Regions from separate parts of the Allobosea sp. NPDC055594 genome, predicted to be linked through region 1. Evidence: riboswitches for the same ligand, from Rfam matches in the RefSeq annotation. Region 1 holds a riboswitch; each other region holds the start of a gene.
The links. A riboswitch is a leader RNA that binds a small molecule or an ion and turns the genes downstream of it on or off. The one in region 1 is predicted to bind cobalamin.
Positions count from the first base shown of each region.

Region 1 (6,559 bases):
GGAATCGTGGCGAGCCAGTTGCGATAGGCCGAGAGCGGAACGGCGAAGTCGGCGGGACCCTCGGTGAGTGCGGACATCAACCGCCAGCCCTCATCCTGAGCAGCGGCTGCAGGCCGCTCCTCAGGATGAGGGCTGAGGGTAGGGACGACGTTGCGGGCGACATCATATCCCGCCCCGGCCAGCAATTCCCGGATCGCCAGCGCGCTCGCCGGCGTGTCGAGTCCGACGGCGAAGCCGGCGCGGCCGCCGCGGGCGGGATAGTCCGACATCACCAGAGCGAGCCGCCGCTCGGCGGCCGGCTTGCGGCCGAACGCCACCCAGTTCGTCGCGAGCTCGGCGAGCGCGGCGACGCCGTCCGCATCGGGCGCGAGCCGGCGCAGGCTGAGGCCGGTCGCGGGATCGCTGACCTCCTGCTTGAAGGCGACAGGGATCGCGCCGAGCCTGCCGTCGAACTCCGGCAGCGCCGCCTGCATGGCGAGGTCGGCGGCGGAAAGCCCGCGTGGCGAGGCTTCCCAGGCCTCGCGGGCGCTGCCGACCGGCACGGCCTGCAAGATCGGACAATCGGCAGCGTCGAGCACGAAGCCCTCGCCTTCCCGGGCCGAGAAGGCGGTGCTGGTGACGATCAGCGCCGGCTTGCGTGCCGCGATCAGTTCGGCGAGCCCGGCCGCGACGGTAGCATCCTTGAGGCTGGTCAGGGCGAGCGGTAGCGGTGCGAGGCCGCGCGCGGCGAGGGCCGAGACGATCGCCTCGACCATCGCGGTGTCACCGGCGGCGACGCCGGAGCGATAGACGAGGACGGGCACGAGAGGCGTTTCGGCCGGCAGGGTGGCGAGCGCGGCGCGCCAGGGCAGGGGCGCGGCGTCGGGGCCGAGGGCGAAGAGCGGCGGGAGCGGGAGGGCAGCGAGGTCGCGCTGTCCCTCATCCCCCTGCCGGGACCTTCTCCCCGGCGCAGCCGGGTCGGATGAGGGCGGCGTTGCGAGATAACCGTCGATACGCCCCAGCAGCCGCCGCATGTTCTCGGCACCGCCGCCGGCGTGGAAATAGCCCAGCAGCGCGCCCGCGAAAGCCGGCGGCACCGTGCCATGGCCGGCCAGCCGCTCATCCTCCCGGTCGTCGCCCGGCAGCACGGCGAGCGCCACGCCGTGCTGCCGGCAGGCGGCGGCGACCTGCTCGATGCCGTAGCGCCAGCTGTCGAGCCCACCCAGGCAGCGCAGCAGCACGAAACGTGAGCGGCTCAACGTTTTTTCGATCAAGAGGTCGATCGAGAGCGGATGCTTGCAGCGTCGCAGCGGCACGAGGCGAAGCGTGAATGCCGCGCCTCCTCCGTCATGCTCGCGATTGGGGCGAGCATCCATGTCTTGAACACTGGCCGTGCCAAGGGAAGGCGTGGATGGTCGGGATAAGCCCGACCATGACGAAGAGGCCGCCGCCACCGCCGAAAGATCGCTGTCGCTGAAGGAGAGAACGATGATGTCTCCCGGCGGCAAGGCGAGGTCGACGGCGTCTTCGCCGTCGTCGAGCCTCACCTCGCTGGTCGGAAGCAGATGCATCGCATCACTTTCTCAACATGATGTCCGGAAGGCGCGAGACCGCCGTCCGGACATCATCGCTTTCAGCCCTTGAGGGCGGCCTCGACGGCGGAGCGGTCGAAGCCCTTGAGGCCGATGACGACGAGCCTGCCGTCACGGGCCTCGTCGGCCTCCCAGGCGCGGTCGTAATGGTGGCCGATGCGTCGGCCGACGCCCTGCACGACGAGCCGCATCCGCTTGCCGGGGACGGCGGCAAAGCCCTTCAGGCGCAGCACGCCTTCGGCCTCGGCGGCCTTGGCGAGGCGGGCGACGAGTTCCTCCGGCGAGCCGGCTTCCGGCAGCGGCAGGGCGACGCTGTCGAAATCGTCATGATCATGGTCCTCGCCCTCGCCATGATGCGAGGGGCGCGCCGCGAGGTCGGCTTCGGCGGCGGCGCCCAGCCCGATGATCAGGGCCGGCTCGACCTTGCCATGAGCGGTCTCGACCACCTTGATCGCCTTGGGCAGATGCTCGGCGATCTCGGCCTTGACCCGCTCGCGCCCTTCCGCGTCGACGAGGTCGCTCTTGTTGAGCAGGATCAGGTCGGCGCAGAGGATCTGGTCCTCGAAGACCTCCTCCAGCGGGTTGTCGTGGTCGACCGACTGGTCCTGAGCCGCCTGCGCCTTCAGGGCTTCGGGATCATCGGCGAACTGGCCCTCGGCGACGGCCGGCCCGTCGACCACGGCGATCACGCCGTCGACGGTGACGCGGCTGCGAATCGCCGGCCAGTTGAAGGCCTGGACCAGCGGCTTCGGCAGAGCGAGGCCCGAGGTCTCGATCAGGATGTGTTGCGGCGGGTTCGGCCGGTCGAGCAGCTTCTCCAGTGCCGGCACGAAGTCATCGGCGACGGTGCAGCAGATGCAGCCATTCGGCAGCTCGACGATGTCATCCTCCGAGCAGCCCTCGATGCCGCAGCCGGCGATGAAGGAGCCGTCGAAGCCGAGATCGCCGAATTCGTTGACCAGCACGGCGAGGCGCTTGCCGCCGGCATTCTCGAGCAGATGCCGGACGAGGGTCGTCTTCCCGGCGCCGAGGAAGCCGGTGATGATCGTGCATGGCACCTTGCCGAGCGCGGGGTTCTGCGGAGCGTTCATTGATCTGATCCTTGTTGGCGCGGCAGCGGAGGCACGCGCGCGACCACGCCCTTGCGGAACGAGGCGGGTCTTTCCTTCCAGGGAACGATACCGTTGGCGCTGGCGGCAAAGCTCTGCGCCGCGCCGACGATCTCGTCGAGATGGCTGTCGGTGTCGAGGTCACCGATCAGATAGGTCCACTTGCCGTCGGCGGCGAGCGCGATGGTGCACGGCCGCTTGCAGACGGCGAGGCATTCGACCTCGACGACGGCGACGCGGCTGCCGGCAAGGCGCGCGGCCAGGGCCGATGCGAGCTCGACGCCCGGCCGGTCATAGCCGTCAGGCAGATCGTCGCGCTGGCGCCGGCAGGCTGTGCAGACATGGATGGTGCAGCCCGGCTCCAGCCGGGCGACGGTCGCGAGGGCGAGATCGCCTTCGAGCATGAGACTGCTTCCTTGGACTGGCGCGGCCGTTTCCGGCCGCGCGAGGCGTCAGGCTGCCGCGGTGGCGGCGCTGCGGCGCGTGACCCAGGGCCAGAGCACGCCGACGGCGAAGCCGGTGGCGAGCCAGAGCGCGGCCTGGATGGCGAGCGAGAGCGCCGCGAAATGCGCCGCGATCTCGGCGGGGACCCGGCTTTCCGGAGCGACCGGGTGCGGCGCGCCGATCAGATGCGGCAGCAGCAAAGCGAGCACGGCGAGCGCCCTTGCCCAGGAGGCCTCGACCCGCAGGAAGACGAAGAGCGCGCCTGCGGTGACGGCTGCGGTCATCAGCCACCAGAGCTGCCGGTGCTGTAGCTCCGCCGCGGCTGCGCCCGGCAGTTCCGGCGCCAGCCCCATAGCCGGGGCGAGCCCGAAGGCGAGGAAGCCGCAGACCGCCCAGGCCAGGGCCCGGCGCTCGTCGATCCGCTCGTTCGCCGCGATCATGCCGGCGAGCAACAGGGCGGCGAAGCCGATCGCGGTGCCGATCGTCACCAGGCTGGTGAAGGCGGTGCGCTGGAAACCGTCCTGCGGCTTCCATTCATGCTCGTCCCCATGCGCGGCCGGGCCGTGCGCGAGGTGGATGCGGGCTTCGCCGGTGAAAGCCGCCTGCATCGGTGCGGGCTGCGCGCGCAGCGCCGCCTCATAGGTCTCCGCCTTGAGGATGAGCGGCGTCGTGGTGACGTGCTGGAGCGCCGATATCAGCAGCCCAGCCAGAAGCCCGGCCAGAAGACTGACCGTGAGAACACGCGTGACCATTTGGCTTCCCCGTCAGTGGCAGGGGAAGGCGAGGCCGTGGCGGGCGTCATGCGCCGCATTGTGGACATTCGCGGAGGCCGCGAAGCCGACGGTGTAGACCAGCACGAAGCCGAGGATCAGCGCCGCGGCGACGGCTTTCGCGCGCTCGGAGACGCTGGCCTGGCTGGAGACGGTAGCCGTATTCATCTTGGTTCACTTCCTGGCCACCCCACCGGCAGCCTGTTGGACGACATCGAAAGACGGCAGGTCTCCTGGCTCACGGCTTGGTGTCCTGCTCCGCCTTCCCGGGAAACCCAGTGGCCGATGGCGCAGGACGCGCCGCTTACAGTTGCGGGGGCAGCCGCGGCATCGCACCGCGTTCCCTTTTCACCTCGTCGCCGAGGCACCGTCGGGGATGATCATTAGCCATCCGGCGGGCGCTGTGCAATGCACTCACGTCATTCTCGGCCGGAAGCGTAGCGAAGAGCCGAGAATCTCCTGAAAGAGATGCTCGGCTCTGCGCCCGAGCACGACGCGGAGACCAAGACATGACCGTTCCACCGCTCACCCTCGTCCTCGGCGGCGCCCGTTCCGGCAAGAGCCGCCATGCCGAGACGCTGATCGAAGCCCTGCCGGCTCCCTGGATCTACATCGCCACCGCCCAGGCCTATGACGAGGAGATGCGCGCGCGGATCGCCGAGCACCGGGCCCGCCGCTCTCCGGACTGGCGGACGATCGACGCGCCGATGGCGCTGCCCGAGGCTCTGCGTGTCGTTCCGCGCGGGCGGCCGGTGCTGGTCGACTGCCTGACGCTCTGGCTGACCAATCTCATCCTGGCCGAGCGCGATATCGCCATCGCCACAGGTGATTTGATGCTCGCCTGCCGCGAGGCGCAGGGGCCGATCGTGCTGGTTTCGAACGAGGTCGGCCTCGGCATCGTGCCGGAGAATGCGCTCGCCCGCCGCTTCCGCGACGAGGCCGGGCGGTTGCACCAGCGCCTTGCGAGTCAGGCGGAGCGCGTGGTCTTCATGGTCGCCGGTCTGCCGATGCAGGTGAAATAGCAGGGAAGAAGCGATGACGATCGATGATGGCGAGGCCGCCCGCCACAAGGCGAAGATGGAGAAGCGCAAGGCTGTCCAGGACGCCGAGGTCGCCGGCAAGACGCTCGAGAAGGGGCTGCTGATCGTCAACACCGGACCCGGCAAGGGCAAGTCGACCGCCGCCTTCGGCCTGATCCTGCGGGCGCTCGGCCATGGCTGGCGCATCGGCGTCGTGCAGTTCATCAAGGGCGCCTGGTCGACCGGCGAACGCAGGGCGCTGGAGGCCTTCGGCGATCAGATCTCCTGGCATTCGATGGGCGAGGGCTTCACCTGGGAGACGCAGGACAAGGCCCGCGACATTGCCGCCGCGACGAGAGCCTTCGAGAAGGCGAAGGAGCTGATGGCCGACGAGAGCATCCGGCTCCTAGTGCTGGACGAGCTCAACATCGCCCTGCGCTACGACTATCTGCCGCTGGCCGAGGTCGTGGCGGTGCTGCAGGCGCGCCGGCCCGGTCTCCACATCGTCGTCACCGGCCGCAACGCCAAGCCGGAGTTGATCGACGCCGCCGATCTCGTCACCGAGATGACGCTGGTGAAGCACCATTTCGCCGCCGGCGTGAAGGCGCAGGAGGGGATCGAGTTCTGAGCGTCGCTCAGCCAGCCAGCACTGTGAGGCTGCCGAGCCCCGCCAGCCCCCACAGGATCAGGCAGGATTTCCGGTAGAGCCCGAGCGCCCGTCGGATGTCGGCCGCCTTCGCCTCGGCCCGTCCGTCGCCCATCCAGCCATCCTCGACCCTGACCGCGCCATAGACGCGCGGCCCGGCGAGCCGAAGCCCGAGCGCCCCCGCCATTGCCGCCTCCGGCCAGCCGGCATTGGGCGAGCGGTGGCGCCTTGCGTCGCGGTGCACGGCGCGCCAGGCGGCGGAGGCATCGGCCTGCCGGTCGAGCGCCGCCGCACCGATCAGCAGCAGGGCGGTCAGCCGCGAGGCCGGCAGGTTGACGAGGTCGTCGAGCCGCGCCGCCGCCCAGCCGAAGGCGAGATGGCGCGGCGATTTGTGGCCGATCATCGAATCGGCTGTGTTGATTGCCTTGTAGAGGGCCGCGCCCGGCAAGCCGCACACGCCGAGCCAGAAGGCCGGCGCGATGATGCCGTCGGAGAAATTCTCCGACAGACTCTCGATCGCGGCCCGCGCCACTCCGGCCTCGTCGAGGCTCTCAGGATCGCGCCCGACGATCATCGCGACCGCCTTGCGCCCGCCATGCAATCCATCCTTCTCGAGCCCCTCGGCGACGGCGGCGACATGCTCGTAAAGGCTGCGCTGCGCCAGCAAGGTCGAAGCGAGCAAAGCGAGCGGCAGCAGGGCAAAGGCACCCGCCAGGCGGCAGAGCCAGAGCAGGACGAGGCTCGCCACCAGCGTCACGCAAAGCAGGATGGCGAGTGCCGCGAGACCGGCGAGACGCCTTCTGGAGAAGGCGGCGCTCTCGCGGTTCAGCCTGCGGTCCAGCGCCGCGATCAGCGCCCCGATCCAGGTGACGGGATGGCCGATCCATGCGTACAAGCGCGCCGGATAGCCGATCGCCGCCTCGATGATCAGGGCGGCGAGGAGCAGCGGCAAAGCGTCGGGGAAGATCATGGCGGATGGAGCAGGGACGGAAGGGGCGAT
Region 1 covers NZ_JBSHIO010000016.1:76,220-82,778, reverse strand. Annotated here, with positions in the region: gene cobN (cobaltochelatase subunit CobN) at 1-1,550, opposite strand, end outside; gene cobW (cobalamin biosynthesis protein CobW) at 1,613-2,662, opposite strand; gene ACWGRX_RS23225 (DUF1636 family protein) at 2,659-3,084, opposite strand; gene ACWGRX_RS23220 (CbtA family protein) at 3,133-3,876, opposite strand; gene ACWGRX_RS23215 (CbtB domain-containing protein) at 3,889-4,062, opposite strand; cobalamin riboswitch at 4,101-4,280, opposite strand; gene cobU (bifunctional adenosylcobinamide kinase/adenosylcobinamide-phosphate guanylyltransferase) at 4,404-4,916, shown strand; gene cobO (cob(I)yrinic acid a,c-diamide adenosyltransferase) at 4,930-5,541, shown strand; gene cbiB (adenosylcobinamide-phosphate synthase CbiB) at 5,549-6,529, opposite strand; gene cobD (threonine-phosphate decarboxylase CobD) at 6,528-6,559, shown strand, end outside.

Region 2 (6,559 bases), on a different contig from region 1:
GACGAAAGCTTCGCCGGGATCGCGCTGGAACTCGGCGATGGCGCCGAAGGTGCCGAGATTCCATTGCGAACTCTGCGTCCGCAACTGCTCGCGGATGAAGCCGGTGATGTCGCGCTTGGTCATGAGGCAGTCTCGTCTTTGCGGGGGATCGGTCGCCAGGGCAGGGCATAGGGCTGGCCGTCATGTGCGCCGCGCGCGACCTCGATGCCGAAGGCCCGGGCGAGATTGGCGTCGTCGAGAACGGAATCGGGGGCGCCGTCGGCCAAGACGCGGCCCTGGTCGAGCAGGACGAGGCGGTCGCAGAAGCGGCCGGCGAGGCTGAGATCATGCAGGACGACGACCACGCCGGCGCCGGCATGTGCGGTGCGCCGCAGCAGCGCCATCGCCTCGAGCTGATGGAGCGGGTCGAGCCCGGCGAGCGGCTCGTCCGCCAGCAGCATCTTGGCTTCGACCGCCAGCGCCCGCGCCAGCAGGACGCGCATGCGCTCTCCGCCGGAGAGGCTGTCGAGCGTGCGCTCGGTGAAGCCAGTGACATCGGCGGCCGCCATGGCGCGCGCGATCGCGGCGTGATCGGCTGCGTTCTGATCGGCGAAGGGGCGGCGATGCGGCAGCCGGCCGAGCGCAACGACGGCGCGGGCCCGCATCTGCCAGTGCACCGTGCCCCCCTGCGCCAGGAAGGCGATGCGCCGGGCCAGCGTCTTGCGCCCCAGCGCCCTCGCGGTGAGGCCGTCATAGCGCAAGCTTCCGGCGTCGGCCGATAGCAGGTCGGCGAGCACGCGCAGCAAGGTCGTCTTGCCGGCGCCGTTCGGGCCGATCAGGCCGACCATCTCGCCGGCCCGCAAAGAAAGGTCGATGCCGCGCAGCACCGGTTTGCCGCCGAGGCTGACCGCGATGTCCCTGGCTTCGATCTGCATCACGCCGCCCTCCGCATCCGCTGGATCAGGCTGAACAGGAAGGGTGCGCCGATCAGGGCGGTGACCACGCCGAGCTTGAGCTCGGGCCGGATCGGCATCAGCCGCAGGGCAATGTCGGCGGCGAGCGTCAGGATAGCGCCGCCGAGCCCGGAGACCAGCAGCAGCCGGCCGGGGCGATGCCCGACCAGCGGGCGCAGCAGATGCGGCACGACGAGCCCGACGAAGCCGATCGCGCCGGTGACGGCGACCGAGGCGCCGACCGCCAGCGCGGCACCGCCGATCAGCCGGGCGCGCAGCCAGCCGAGATCGAAGCCGAGGCTGCGGGCGGTGTCCTCGCCGAGGGTGAGCCCGTCGAGGGCGGTGGCGCTGGAGAGCAGCAGTGCCCAGCCGAGCAGCATCAGGGGCAGCACCAGCCAGATATGGGCCATGCTGCGGTCGGCGAGCGAGCCCATCAGCCAGAAGACGATCTCGAGCGCCGCATAGGGATTCGGCGCGAGATTGAGCGCGAGCGAGGTCATAGCGCCGGCGAAGCTGTTGATCGCGACGCCGGCGAGGATCAGCGCCATGGTGCCGGCGCCGCGCCCGTTCAGGGCGTAGAGCAGGAGCGTCGCCAGCATCGCGCCGACGATGCCGCCGAGCGGCAAGGCGAGCAGGAAGGCGCCGGCAAAGCCGGAATAGAACACCACCACCGCGCCGAAGGCGGCGGCGCTGGAAATGCCGAGCAGGCCGGGTTCGGCGAGCGGGTTGCGGAGCAGTCCCTGCATCGCGGCGCCGGCGAGGCCGAGGCTGAAGCCGACGAGCGCACCGAGCAAGGCGCGTGGCAGGCGCAACTCGACGAGAACCAGCGCCGGCAAGCTGGCGCGGCCGGCCAGCCAGTCGCTGAAAGCTGTGTCGAGATCGAGATCCGCGTAGCCGACAGCGACCGAGAGCGCCGTCATGGCTAGGAGCAGGGCGGTCAGCAGCGCGACCAGAAAGCGATAGCGGCTGCGACTTTCCGTGGCGATGGCGGTGGCGGCGGGGTTCACGGGCCGCTCCTGGGCTTGCGCGGCGCGGCGGCCGCATCGATCAGCATTTCGATGGCGTCGATCACCGCCGGTCCGGCACAGGTCCAGAGTCTGGAGGGCAGGGCGACGAGCCTCAGCCGGTCGCCGAGCCGGCCGATCAGCGGGTGGTTCAGGATCTCATGGGCGAGCGAGGGCGGGCCGCCCTCGCTGGTGTTGAGGATCAGGATGTCGGCCTCGCCGAGCGCCACGGTCTCCAGGGCGATCTGGCCGTAATTGTCGATGCCGAGCTCGGCGGCGAGGTTGACGAAGCCGGCTCTGGTCAGGATCTCGTCGACGAGCGAGCCGCGCCCGACGGTGAAGCCGTTCGGCCGCAGGACCAGCGCCTTCGGCCGCTCCTTGCCGATACGCTGCGCCAGGAGCGCGAGGCGGGCGTCGATCTCGCCGATCAGGGCTTCGCCGCGGGCCGGCTCTCCGAGCAGCGCCGCCATCTCGGCGATCTGGGCCTTGACCCCGGCGAGGTCGCGCGGCACGCCGAATTCCCTGACCGGTGCGCCGACGCGCTTCAGCAGCGCGACGGTATTGCGGGTGGTGAAGCTCCCGGCGATGACGAGATCGGGCCGGAAGGCCAGCAATTCCTCGACGAGGCCGTGATTGGCCGGGTACCGGCGGGCCGCCTCTGCCATATTGGCGTTGCGCGGGTCCTGCGAGAGCCAGGTCACCGAGGCGATCGCCGCGGGATCGGCGAGGCGCAGCACGAGCTCGTCCGTGCACATGTTGAGCGAGACGATGCGCTCCGGCCTCGCGCCCGCTGCCGGCGTAGCCGCGAGCGCGAGGCTCGCGACCACGAGCGCTGCGCCGAGGGCGCATTTTGAGCGGCGCTCCGCCATCATCCGCCGAACGCGACCTTGACGCCACCGAAGGCGCCGAAGCCGGGCACGAGGAAGCCGACGGGATTCTCCCAGCGTTTGTCGAACAGGTTGTCGACGCGCCCGAAGACCGTGACCTTGTCGGTGGCCTTGTACTCGGCGGCGAGGTTGACCAGCGTCGCGCCCTTGGCCTTCAGGCGAGGCACCGAAAAGTCCCGGTTCCCGTCGACCCAGGGACCGACATAGATCAGCGTCGCCGAGAGGCTGAGCTTATCCATCGGGGTCCAGGTGACTGTGCCGCTTGCCTTGTGACGCGGCCGGCGCAGCAGTTCCTGTCGCGCGACCTCATCCTTGGCGAGCGTGAAGGTGTAGTCGGCCCTGACACGCAACTGCTCGGAGATCTGCAGCGCGGCGAAGGACTCGACACCCTTCGTCTCGGCCTTTCCGATATTGGCGTAGGAGTTGCGCGCCGCGTTGGTCGCGATCAGGTTCTGAATGTCGTTCTGGAACCAGGTCGCACCGAACTGAACGCGCCGGTCCAGAAGCGGCTGCTCGAATCCGACGTCCCAGCCCCGGCTCTCCTCCGGCTTGAGATTCGGGTTGCCGAAGAAGTTGAAGCCCGGCCGGTAGTCGATGAAGAGTTCGGCGAGCGTCGGCGCCTTGAAACCGGTGCCATAGCTCGCCTTCAGCTTGGTCTCGGTCCCTGGAACGATGTAGGCCGGCGCGATCCGGTAGGTGGTGTGGCCACCATAGCTGTCATCGTGGTCGTGACGGATGTTGGCGGCCAGGAAGAAGCGGTCGGCGACATTGCCCTGATATTCGAGATAGGCCGCCTTGTTGCCGTTCGAGGCCGTGAGGCTGGGGGTGTCCAGCCGCTCGCGCTCATAGGAGAGGCCGCCGATCAGCATGTGCCCCTTGGCGAGTTCGAGATCGCCCCGCCAATCGAGCTTGGTCCGCTCACCCAGGTTCTCCGTCGGCAGGCCGAGGGCCCCGAATGCGTCGGGGGAGCGGTAGGAGCGATCCTGGTTCGAGTATGACACGCCGAAACGGTTCACAAAGCGACCTCCCAGCGGATCCCAGACCACCTCGCCGCGGGTGAAGGCCTGGGCGTAGTTCGAAAGCGATCGGTAGGATGTCGGCCGACTGGGGAAGCCGCTGTCATAGGTCGAGCGAAACTGCCCGTCGGTATAGCGGCCGACCCAGTTGACGCTGAGCGTGTCGGTCAAGGCGAAGCCGAGGCGGCTGGAGTAGCTATAGGCGTCATAGGCATTGGGCTTCACGCGCACGCCCGGCGGGATCAGGTTCGGCGGCACGGAATCGGTCGAGTCCGAGCGCATATGGGAGACGTTGAAGGCGTAGTTGAAACGGTCGTCGCCGCCGCTGAAGCCTGCGGCCTGGTTGAAGGTGCCGTGCGAGCCGGCCTCGACGCGCGCGGTCGCCTTTGGCGGTCCTTCGCCGCGCCTGGTGACGATCGAGATCACGCCGCCGATCGCGTTGGCGCCGTAGAGGCCGCTCTGCGGGCCGCGCAGTACCTCGATGCGCTCGACGTCGTCGGTCAGCATCGAGCCGAAATCGAAGGACCGGTTCGGCGTCGACGGGTCGTTGGCCTCGATGCCGTCGATCAGCACCTTGACGTGGTTCGAATTGGTGCCGCGCATGAACACCGAGGTCTGACCGCCAGGGCCGCCGATCTGGACGATGTTGAGGCCCGGCACGGCAGCGAGCGCCTGCGGTAGCGTCCGGCGCTGCTCGCGCTGGATCTGGTCGGCGGTGATGACGGTGACGGAGCTCGCGACCTCGCGTGCCGGGGTCGGCGTGCCGGTGGCGCTGACCACGACCTCGTCGAGCCGGATCGTTTCAGGTCCCGACTGGGCCCCGGCGGCAAGGGGGTTCAGCGAGGTGCCGGCGAGCAGCAGGAAGGCGAACGGCAAGGGGCCGCGCAGGGCGGTCTGGGGGAAGGGGAGCACGGAAGAAACCTCGGGCGGTCAACGTTGTGGCACGTCACCGCGAACGCGATCTCCCGCCCGCACCCGAAAAGGGCAGCGCGCAAGTGAACCAGCGATCGAAACACCCCGTCCGAACGTGTTCGCGTGTGACCACGACTGACGGCAGGTCTCCTGGCTCGCGGGTCAGCGCCTTCTCACCGCCTTCCCAGGGCCGAGGCCCCAGTGGCGTATGGCGAAAGGCTCGCCGCTTACAGTTGCGGGGGCAGCCGCAGCATGGGGTGGCGAGCCACCTGCACTGCGTTCCCTTTTGATCCCGTGAGGGAACCGTCGTGTTTACGAGTAGGGCGGGAATGAGGCGGCGTCAACGCGCGATGGGAGCGGGAGGTGTCCCGTGGCGCGACGAAGGAGGTTGCAAACTATCATTATATATTATATGAAAATGTATATTGAATTTCGAGCCACAGGAGCCGCCATGAAAATCGTCGAGATCTCCGAGAGGCTTGCGGTCGCTGGGCAGCCCTCCCTCGTCGACTTCAAGTCCCTCGCCGCGCGGGGGGTCAAGGCCATCGTCAACGACCGCCCCGATGGCGAGGAACCGGGCCAGCCAGATTCGGCCGCCGAAAGGCAGGCGGCGACCGAGGCGGGCCTGGCCTACAGCTTCGTACCGGTGACCGGGACGACCATCACCCGGGCCGATGTCGAGGCCTTCCAGGCGGCGCTCGCCGCGGCGCCGGGGCCGGTGCTGGCGCATTGCAAGGGGGGTACGCGCTCCTTGACCCTGCATGTGCTGGGCGAGGTCCTGGGCGGACGGATCAGGGCCGAGGAGGTGCAGGGTTTCGGCGCGCGCTTCGGCTTCGATCTTGCCGGCGCAAAAGCTTGGCTCGACCGCGAGAGCGCCCGCAGTCCGCAGGTCAAGGGCTTTTACGAGCCGCGCAGCGGCAGCGTGCAATATGTCGTCGCAGACCCGGCGACGGCGCGCTGTGCGATCATCGATCCCGTGCTCGATTTCGACGAGAAATCGGGCGCGACCGCGACCGTTAGTGCCGATGCCATCCTCGCCTATGTCGCGCAGCAGGGCCTCACCGTCGAGTGGATTCTCGACACCCATCCGCATGCCGATCATTTCTCGGCGGCCGCCTATCTCAAGGCGAAGACGGGCGCGCCGACGGCGATCGGCGCCGAGGTCGTCGCGGTTCAGCGTCTGTGGAAGGATTTCTACAACTGGCCGGATTTTCCGGCCGACGCCTCGCAATGGGACAAGGTCTTCGCGGCGGGCGAACGCTTCAGGCTCGGATCGCTCGAGGCGTCAGTGCTGTTCTCGCCGGGCCATACCCTAGCCTCGGTGAGCTATCTGATCGGTGATGCGGCCTTCGTCCACGACACGCTGTTCATGCCGGATTCCGGCACGGCGCGGGCGGATTTTCCCGGTGGCAGCGCCAAGGCGCTATGGGCTTCGATCGAGGCCATTCTCGCCTTGCCCGACGAGACGCGGCTGTTCACCGGCCACGACTACCGCCCGGGGGGCCGGGCGGCGCGCTGGGAAAGCACGGTTGGTGAGCAGAAGCGGGCCAACCCGCATATCGCCGGCCAGGACGAAGCCTCCTTCGTGGCGCTGCGCCAGGCCCGGGACAAGACGCTGCCGATGCCGAAGCTGATCCTCCATGCCCTGCAGGTGAACATCAGGGGTGGCCGGCTGCCGGAGCCGGAAGGCAATGGCCGGCGTTATCTGAAGATCCCGCTCGACGCATTGCCGGGCGCGGTCTGGGGCTGAGATGCGATGACGATGCAAGCCGAACAGGTGAACACGAGGGCAGAGCTCGCCGCCAGGG
Region 2 covers NZ_JBSHIO010000007.1:265,434-271,992, forward strand. Annotated here, with positions in the region: gene ACWGRX_RS16515 (DUF6925 family protein) at 1-123, opposite strand, end outside; gene ACWGRX_RS16520 (ABC transporter ATP-binding protein) at 120-914, opposite strand; gene ACWGRX_RS16525 (FecCD family ABC transporter permease) at 914-1,852, opposite strand; gene ACWGRX_RS16530 (ABC transporter substrate-binding protein) at 1,936-2,763, opposite strand; gene ACWGRX_RS16535 (TonB-dependent receptor plug domain-containing protein) at 2,805-4,751, opposite strand; cobalamin riboswitch at 4,875-5,074, opposite strand; gene blh (bifunctional sulfur transferase/dioxygenase Blh) at 5,203-6,501, shown strand; gene bigR (sulfite-sensing transcriptional repressor BigR) at 6,508-6,559, shown strand, end outside.
Region 2: linked by a shared signal. The riboswitch ahead of ACWGRX_RS16535 (TonB-dependent receptor plug domain-containing protein) and the one ahead of ACWGRX_RS23215 (CbtB domain-containing protein) in region 1 are both predicted to bind cobalamin.

Region 3 (6,559 bases), on a different contig from region 1:
TCTCCTCGGTCAGCACGGTCTCGGGCGTGCCGGAGGCGACCAGCCGGCCTTCGTGCAGCAGTGCGATCTCGTCGCAGAACAGCGCCGCGAGGTTGAGATCGTGTAGCGCGACGATGCAGGTCACGCCGAGCCGGCGGACCAGGGTCAGGATCGAGAGCTGGTGCTGGATGTCGAGATGGTTGGTCGGCTCGTCGAGGATGAGCTCGCTCGGCGTCTGCGCCAAAGCGCGCGCGATATGGACGCGCTGTCGCTCGCCGCCCGAGAGCGTGTGCCAGTGCTGCTCGTGCCGTTCGCTCATGCCGACGCGCGCCAGCGCGGCATCGACCGCCTGCTCGTCGGCCGCGCTCCAGGAGGCGAGGGCGCCGCGGTGCGGGGTGCGGCCGAGGCGGACGACGTCGCAGACGCTGAGCTGGATCTCGGTCGTCGCCTGCTGTTCGACGAAGGCGAGCCGGCGGGCGAGCTCGCGCCGCGAAACCTGCCCGATATCGCGGCCATCGAGCTCGATCACGCCGGACGAGACCTTGCGCAAGCGGCAGAGCAGACGCAGCAGGCTCGACTTGCCGGAGCCGTTCGGCCCGATCAGGCCGAGGATCTTGCCGGGCGCGGCTTCGAGCGTCACGCCGCCGACGATCATGCGCCCGGAGGTGCCCCAGGAAACGTCGCGTGCCGAGAGCGTCATGCCGGCCGCCTGGCGCGATAGAGGATGATGGCGAAGGCCGGTGCGCCGACCAGCGCGGTGACGACGCCGATCGGCAGGATCTGCTGCGGCACCAGGATACGCGAGAGGATGTCGGCGAGGATCATGAAGATTGCGCCGATGACGAGGCAGACCGGCAGCAGGCGGGTATGGCCGGGGCCGACCAGGAAGCGGGCCGCGTGCGGGATGACGAGGCCGACGAAGCCGATCGTGCCGACGATGCTGACCATGGTCGCGGTCATCACCGCGGTCACCGCGAAGAGTATGATGCGCACGCGCGTCACCGCGACGCCGAGCGAGGCGGCGGCATCGGCCCCGAAGGCGAAGGCGTCGAGCGCCTTGGCGTGCAGCATGCAGATCGCGAAGCCGGCGAGCGCGACCGGCGTCGCGACGAAGACGTCCGGCCAGCGCACACCGCCGAAATTGCCGAGCAGCCAGAACATCACGCCGCGCGCCTGCTCGGCGCTGGCGAGCGTCGTGACGATCGTCGCCGTCGCGGCGTTGAAGAGCTGCGAGCCGGCGACCCCCGCGAGGATGACGCGGTCGCTCGCCCCGCCGGCGCCGGCGGCCAGCAGCGCGACGATCAGCAGGGCCGCGACCGAGCCGAGGAAGGCGCCGCCGGAGACGGTCAGCGCCGCCCCGCCGAAGCCGAGGATCATTACCGCAACCGCGCCGGTCGAGGCGCCGGCCGAGATGCCGAGAATATAGGGCTCGGCCAGCGGGTTGCGCAGCAGCGCCTGCAGGATAGCGCCCGACAGCGCCAGTGCCCCGCCGCACAGCCCCGCCATCAGCGCCCGGCTCAGCCGGTAGTCGAAGATCACGCCCTGCTGGATCGCGCTGACCGGATAGCCGAGATCGAACAGCCCGTTGCCGAGCGCCTGGAAGGCGGTCGCCAGCGGAATCCGCATCTCTCCGATCGTCACCGCAAGGGCGATGGCGAAGACCAGCGCGGCCAGCGCCGCGACCGCGATGCCGATCCGCGCCGGCCAGTTCGGCTGGACGGGGTGGTGGCTCACCGCGCCAGGCCGAAGCGCTCGATGCCGCGCGCCAGTGCCTCGATGCCGTCGACGGTGTCGAGCCCGGCGCGCGTCGCGCCGACATCCATCACCACGATCCTGTCCTGCTTGACGGCATCGAGCTTGCTCGCCACCGGGTCGGTCCTGAGGAAGTTGAGCTTGAGGTCGATATCGTCGGCGGGAAAGCGCCGGCGATCCATCCTGACCACGACGATCACGGCGGGGTTCGCGGCCGCGATGCTTTCCCAGCCGACCAGCGGCCATTCCTCATTGGTGGTGATGACGTTGCGGGCGCCGAGCTTCGAGAGGATATAGGCCGGCACGCCGTTCTTGCCTGCGATGAAGGCGTCGCCCTTGATGTCCTTGCTGGAGAACCAGACGGCGACGGGCACGTCCCGTGCCTTCAGTCCGGCGACCGACTGGACCGCCTTCTCCTCGCGCGCTTTCAGCTCGGCGACCAGTGCCTCGGCACGGTCGGAAACGTCGAAGATCTGGCCGAATTCGCGGATGTTCTGGTAGACCAGTTCCATGCCGAACATCTTGGTCCGCACGCCGTCGCCGGGGCCGGAATTGTCCTTGCCGACGCAATCGGTCGGCGAGACATAGGTCGGTACCTTGACCTTGGCGAACTGGTCGCGCTTCCCGACGATGCCGTTCGGCCCGATATGCCATTCGAACATCGCGGTGACGAGGTCGGGCTCCTGGGCGACGACCGCTTCGAAGCTCGGGTCATTGTCGGCGAGCCGCTTCACCTTGGCATTCACGGCCTCATAGGGCTTGGCGACCGGGCTGAACCAGACGGCGGTGCCGACGACGCGGTCGCCGAGGCCGAGCGCATAGAGGATTTCGGTCTGCGTCTGGCCGACCGCGACCACACGCTTTGGCGCCTGGCTGAAGGTGACGGTCTCCCTGCAGTTCTCCAGCGTCAGCGGGTACTGCGTCGGTGCCGCCTGTGCGGCCGTGGCGAGACACAGGCCGGCGGCCAGGGCGAGCGGGAGGCGGAAACGCTGGACGGCGCGCATGGGACCCTTCGAAGGCAGGAGAGAGCGGACGGCGCCGGGGAGTGAGCCCGCCGGGTGCGGTGGGAGTTGATATGTAATGTTATAACAAAACTGATAGAAGCCTGCGCCGTGGCCTGTCAAGCTGGCGCGGGAAAAGGCGCCGGCGGCGCTGTTGGAGATGGGCATCTGGATTCATCGCTCCCCGAGATGAAGGCGGGAAGCAGGCGATTGCGACGGAGCGGCGGGATCTTCGTCCCGCGCCTGCCAGCAACCCTCCGGAGCACCCCGCCCGAAAGACCTTTCCGACGATCAGGGCAGGTCTCCTGGCTCGCGGGTCGATGCTGGTTCCTCCCGGCCTTCCCGGCACGCGAGCGCCAGTGGACGATGGGTGGAGAGCTCGCCGCTTACAGTTGCGGGGGCAGCCTCGGCCTTGGCGCTGCGCGCCTCACCGAATTCCCTCTTAGCTCCAGGCCGTGACGCCTAGAGAACCATGATCGGGCCAGACCATAGATCGGCGAGGAACGGCGTCAAGCGGCTGGAACCTACGGGACCGGCGCCGTCTGCATCAGGTTGCCGCAGAGCTGGCGTAGCGTCACGACATAAGGGTTGCGGGCCAGGAAGCTCGCCTCGCCGAAATAGATCGGGATCTCCGGCAGCTCAGCGATCTCGAGTCCGGCGATACTGGTCTCGCCGCCGTCGAGGCACCAGGCCGGGATGATCGCGAAGCCGAGTCCGGCCTCGACGCAGCGCTTCACGCTCGAGCTGCCGGAGGTCGAGATCGCAATCTCCATCTCCGCGCCGTCCGGGCGCAGATAGTCGATGGCGAGATTGCGCAGCAGCTGGCCAGGCTCATAGGTCACGAAGGGGCGCCCTTGCGCCCATTCCCGGATCGCGCCGGGAGCGGGTGCTGAGCCCCAGGCGGTCGGGAAGACCAGCGCCGGCCGATAGGTACAGATCAGGTGCTGCGGCACGTTCGGGTCGCCGAAATAGCGCTCGGTGATGCACAGATCGAGACTGCCGTCCTTGATCATCTCGGGCAGGGAGGTGTCGCGCTCATAGGCGACGATCTCGACCTGCGGGAAGAGCTCGCGGAACCGGGCCAGGATCGGCGGCAGCAGATAGTAGAAGATCGCCTGCGGCAGGCCGATGCGCAGCACCGGCCGCTCCTTGTCGAGCGTGCGGTCGAGCCTCGCCAGAACCGTGTCGAGCTCCGGCAGCAGGAGCTTGTAGAGGCTGCGCCCGCGCGGCGTCAGCGTCACCGTCTTGGCGCCCTGCTCGGAGAGGACGAGGCGCTCCTCGAGCACCTGTTCGAGCCGGCGGACATGGTTCGCGGCCGACTGGTAGCTCATCCCCAGCTTGCGCGCCGCGGCCGAATAGGAGCCGTCGCGTGCGACGATGAAGAAGGTCTGGATCAGCGTCAGATTGGCTTCGCGCATGGCTCGTTCCGCGGCGGGGAGCCTCACTCTTAGCCATAGGCGGTGACCTTTCGCCACTTTCAAACAATGGCGCAAGTCGGGGCGGATCATTTGGATCGACCCGAAAGGCGAAGCGACCGAGGGTCGCGCATCGCTTTCAAGGACGCCCCCGTCGCCTCGCATGGCCCGCTCTCCTTCCCTTCATGTCGCTGTGATCGGCGCCGGAATCGTCGGCGCCGCCGCCGCGCATTTCCTGGCGGCGGCCGGGGCGCGGGTCACGCTGCTCGACGCGTCGGGACCGGCGGCCGGAGCGACCGGCGCTTCGGACGGCGCGGTCTCGGTCGCGAGCAAGAAGCCCGGCCCGATGATGGACCTCGCCCGCCATGCCCGCGCCTTCTACGGAAGCTGCGAGGCCGACGGTTTGCTGCGCGGCCTGTTCCATCGCCGCTCGACTTTTCTCGTTGCCCGCACCCGGCTCGAGGCTGAGCTCGTCGCCGAGCACGGCGCCGATCTCGCTGCCGCCGGCGAGCGCGTGCTCGATGTCGACCGGCCGACGTTGCTCAACCGCATTCCCGGCCTCGGCGACGGCGTCTGCTTCGCCCTCGAAATCCCCGATGACGGGCATGCGCTCGGCTACGAGATCACCCAGCGCCTGCTGCAGCGGAGCGCTGTCACGGTCCGGCGCAACGCGCCGGTCTCCGAGATCGTCATGCGGGCCGGGCAGGCCGCCGGCGTCGCGATCCGGGACGAGCTCCTAGCGGCTGATGCCGTGCTCGTCGCCGCCGGGATCGGCTCGGTCGGCCTGCTCGGTCTGGGCGACATCCTGATCCCGCGCAAGGGACAGATGGTCGTGACCGACCGGGCCGCGGCCGGCCGGCCGGCGATCGATGGTCATCTGATGGCGGCCTCCTATCTCGCCGCCAAGCGCGGCATCGTCCGCGACAACGCCCATATCGGGCTCGTCATCGACCCGCTGGTCACCGGCCAGTTCCTGATCGGCGGCAGCCGCGAGGATCACCGCGCCGACCAGGCCACGGATGCCGCGACGATCGCGGCGATCCTGCGCGACGCGCTCGATCTCTATCCGCCGCTGCGCCAGCGCCGCGTCCTGCGGACCTTCGCTGGCGTCCGCACCGCCTCGCGCGACGGCCTGCCGATCATCGGCCCGCATCCGCATCTCGGCGGGGTCACGATCGCCACCGGCTTCGAGGGCGACGGCATCTGCCTCGGCCCGTTCATGGGCGCCAGCGCTGCCCGGATGATCCTCGGCGAGGCGCCGGGCGTCGATCTTTCCCCGCTCTCGCCCCAGCGCTTCGCCGCCGTCGAGGCCCTGGCATGAACCCTTGCTTCTACTGGATCGACCGCCCGGTTTCCTTCCGGCCCGGCGAGACCGTCGCTGCGGCGCTGCTGCGCGCCGGCATCGCCGATCTCGGCCCTGAGGGGGGAGCCGTGCGTGGCCGCGTGTTCTGCAGCATCGGCGCCTGCCAGGCCTGCGTCGTCGCGATTGCGGGCGAGGGGCCCGTCGAAGCCTGCCTGACGCCGGCGCGTTCCGGAATGCGCCTTGCTCCCCAGCCCGGCATCGGACTGCACCATGACTGAGCTACCGGTCCTTGTCGTCGGCGGCGGGCCGGCGGGCGTTGCTGCGGCCGTAGCCCTGGCGGAAGCCGGTCTGCGGGTGCTGCTGATCGAGCAGCGCGACCAGCTCGGCGGTGCCATCCATCGTCAGCCCGCAGTCGGTGCACCACAGATCTGGAGAGGGCCGGCACGGCATCGGCGCAACTGGGCGGAACTCGCCTCGCGCCTCGAACATGTGGCAGAGCGGATCGAGCTGCGGACCTCGACGGTCTTCCTCGGCATCGACGGGGCAGGGCGCTTCCTCTTCGATGATCGTATGGCCGGCCGCGTTTTTGCGCGCCCTGTCCGGGCCGCCATCGTCGCGGTCGGTGCGGTCGAGAAGATCGCTCCGTTCGAAGGCTGGGAACTGCCGGGCGTGATGAGCGCGGGCGGCGCCCAGGTCCTGCTCAAGGAGACCGGCCGGCCGCCCGAAGGTCCGATCGTCGTTGCTGGCAGTGGTCCGCTGCTGCTCGCCGTCGCGGCGCAGCTCGCCCGCGCCGGCAACCCGCCGCTCGCCGTGCTGGAGCGCGGCAGGCCCTGGCACAAGCCTAAGGCCCTGGCCCGCCTGATGACGGCCGGGTCGCCGCTCGCCGAAGCCGCCGCCTATGCCGCGGCGCTCGCCTTGAAGCGTGTGCCCTATCGCAGTGGCAGCGAGGTGCTGGGCGTCAGCGAGACTGGGCATGGGCTGACGATCCGCGTCCGCGCCGGCTCCGCCGAAAGCCTGCTGCAAGCTCGCCATCTGCTGATCCATGACGGGCTGGAGCCGAACCGCGCCGGTATCCCGCTGCCGGCCCCCGAGGCGGAAGTTCCCGTGCT
Region 3 covers NZ_JBSHIO010000006.1:76,246-82,804, reverse strand. Annotated here, with positions in the region: gene ACWGRX_RS13935 (ABC transporter ATP-binding protein) at 1-679, opposite strand, end outside; gene ACWGRX_RS13930 (FecCD family ABC transporter permease) at 676-1,713, opposite strand; gene ACWGRX_RS13925 (ABC transporter substrate-binding protein) at 1,710-2,735, opposite strand; cobalamin riboswitch at 3,011-3,222, opposite strand; gene ACWGRX_RS13920 (LysR family transcriptional regulator) at 3,257-4,150, opposite strand; gene ACWGRX_RS13915 (NAD(P)/FAD-dependent oxidoreductase) at 4,311-5,468, shown strand; gene ACWGRX_RS13910 (2Fe-2S iron-sulfur cluster-binding protein) at 5,465-5,728, shown strand; gene ACWGRX_RS13905 (FAD-dependent oxidoreductase) at 5,721-6,559, shown strand, end outside.
Region 3: linked by a shared signal. The riboswitch ahead of ACWGRX_RS13925 (ABC transporter substrate-binding protein) and the one ahead of ACWGRX_RS23215 (CbtB domain-containing protein) in region 1 are both predicted to bind cobalamin.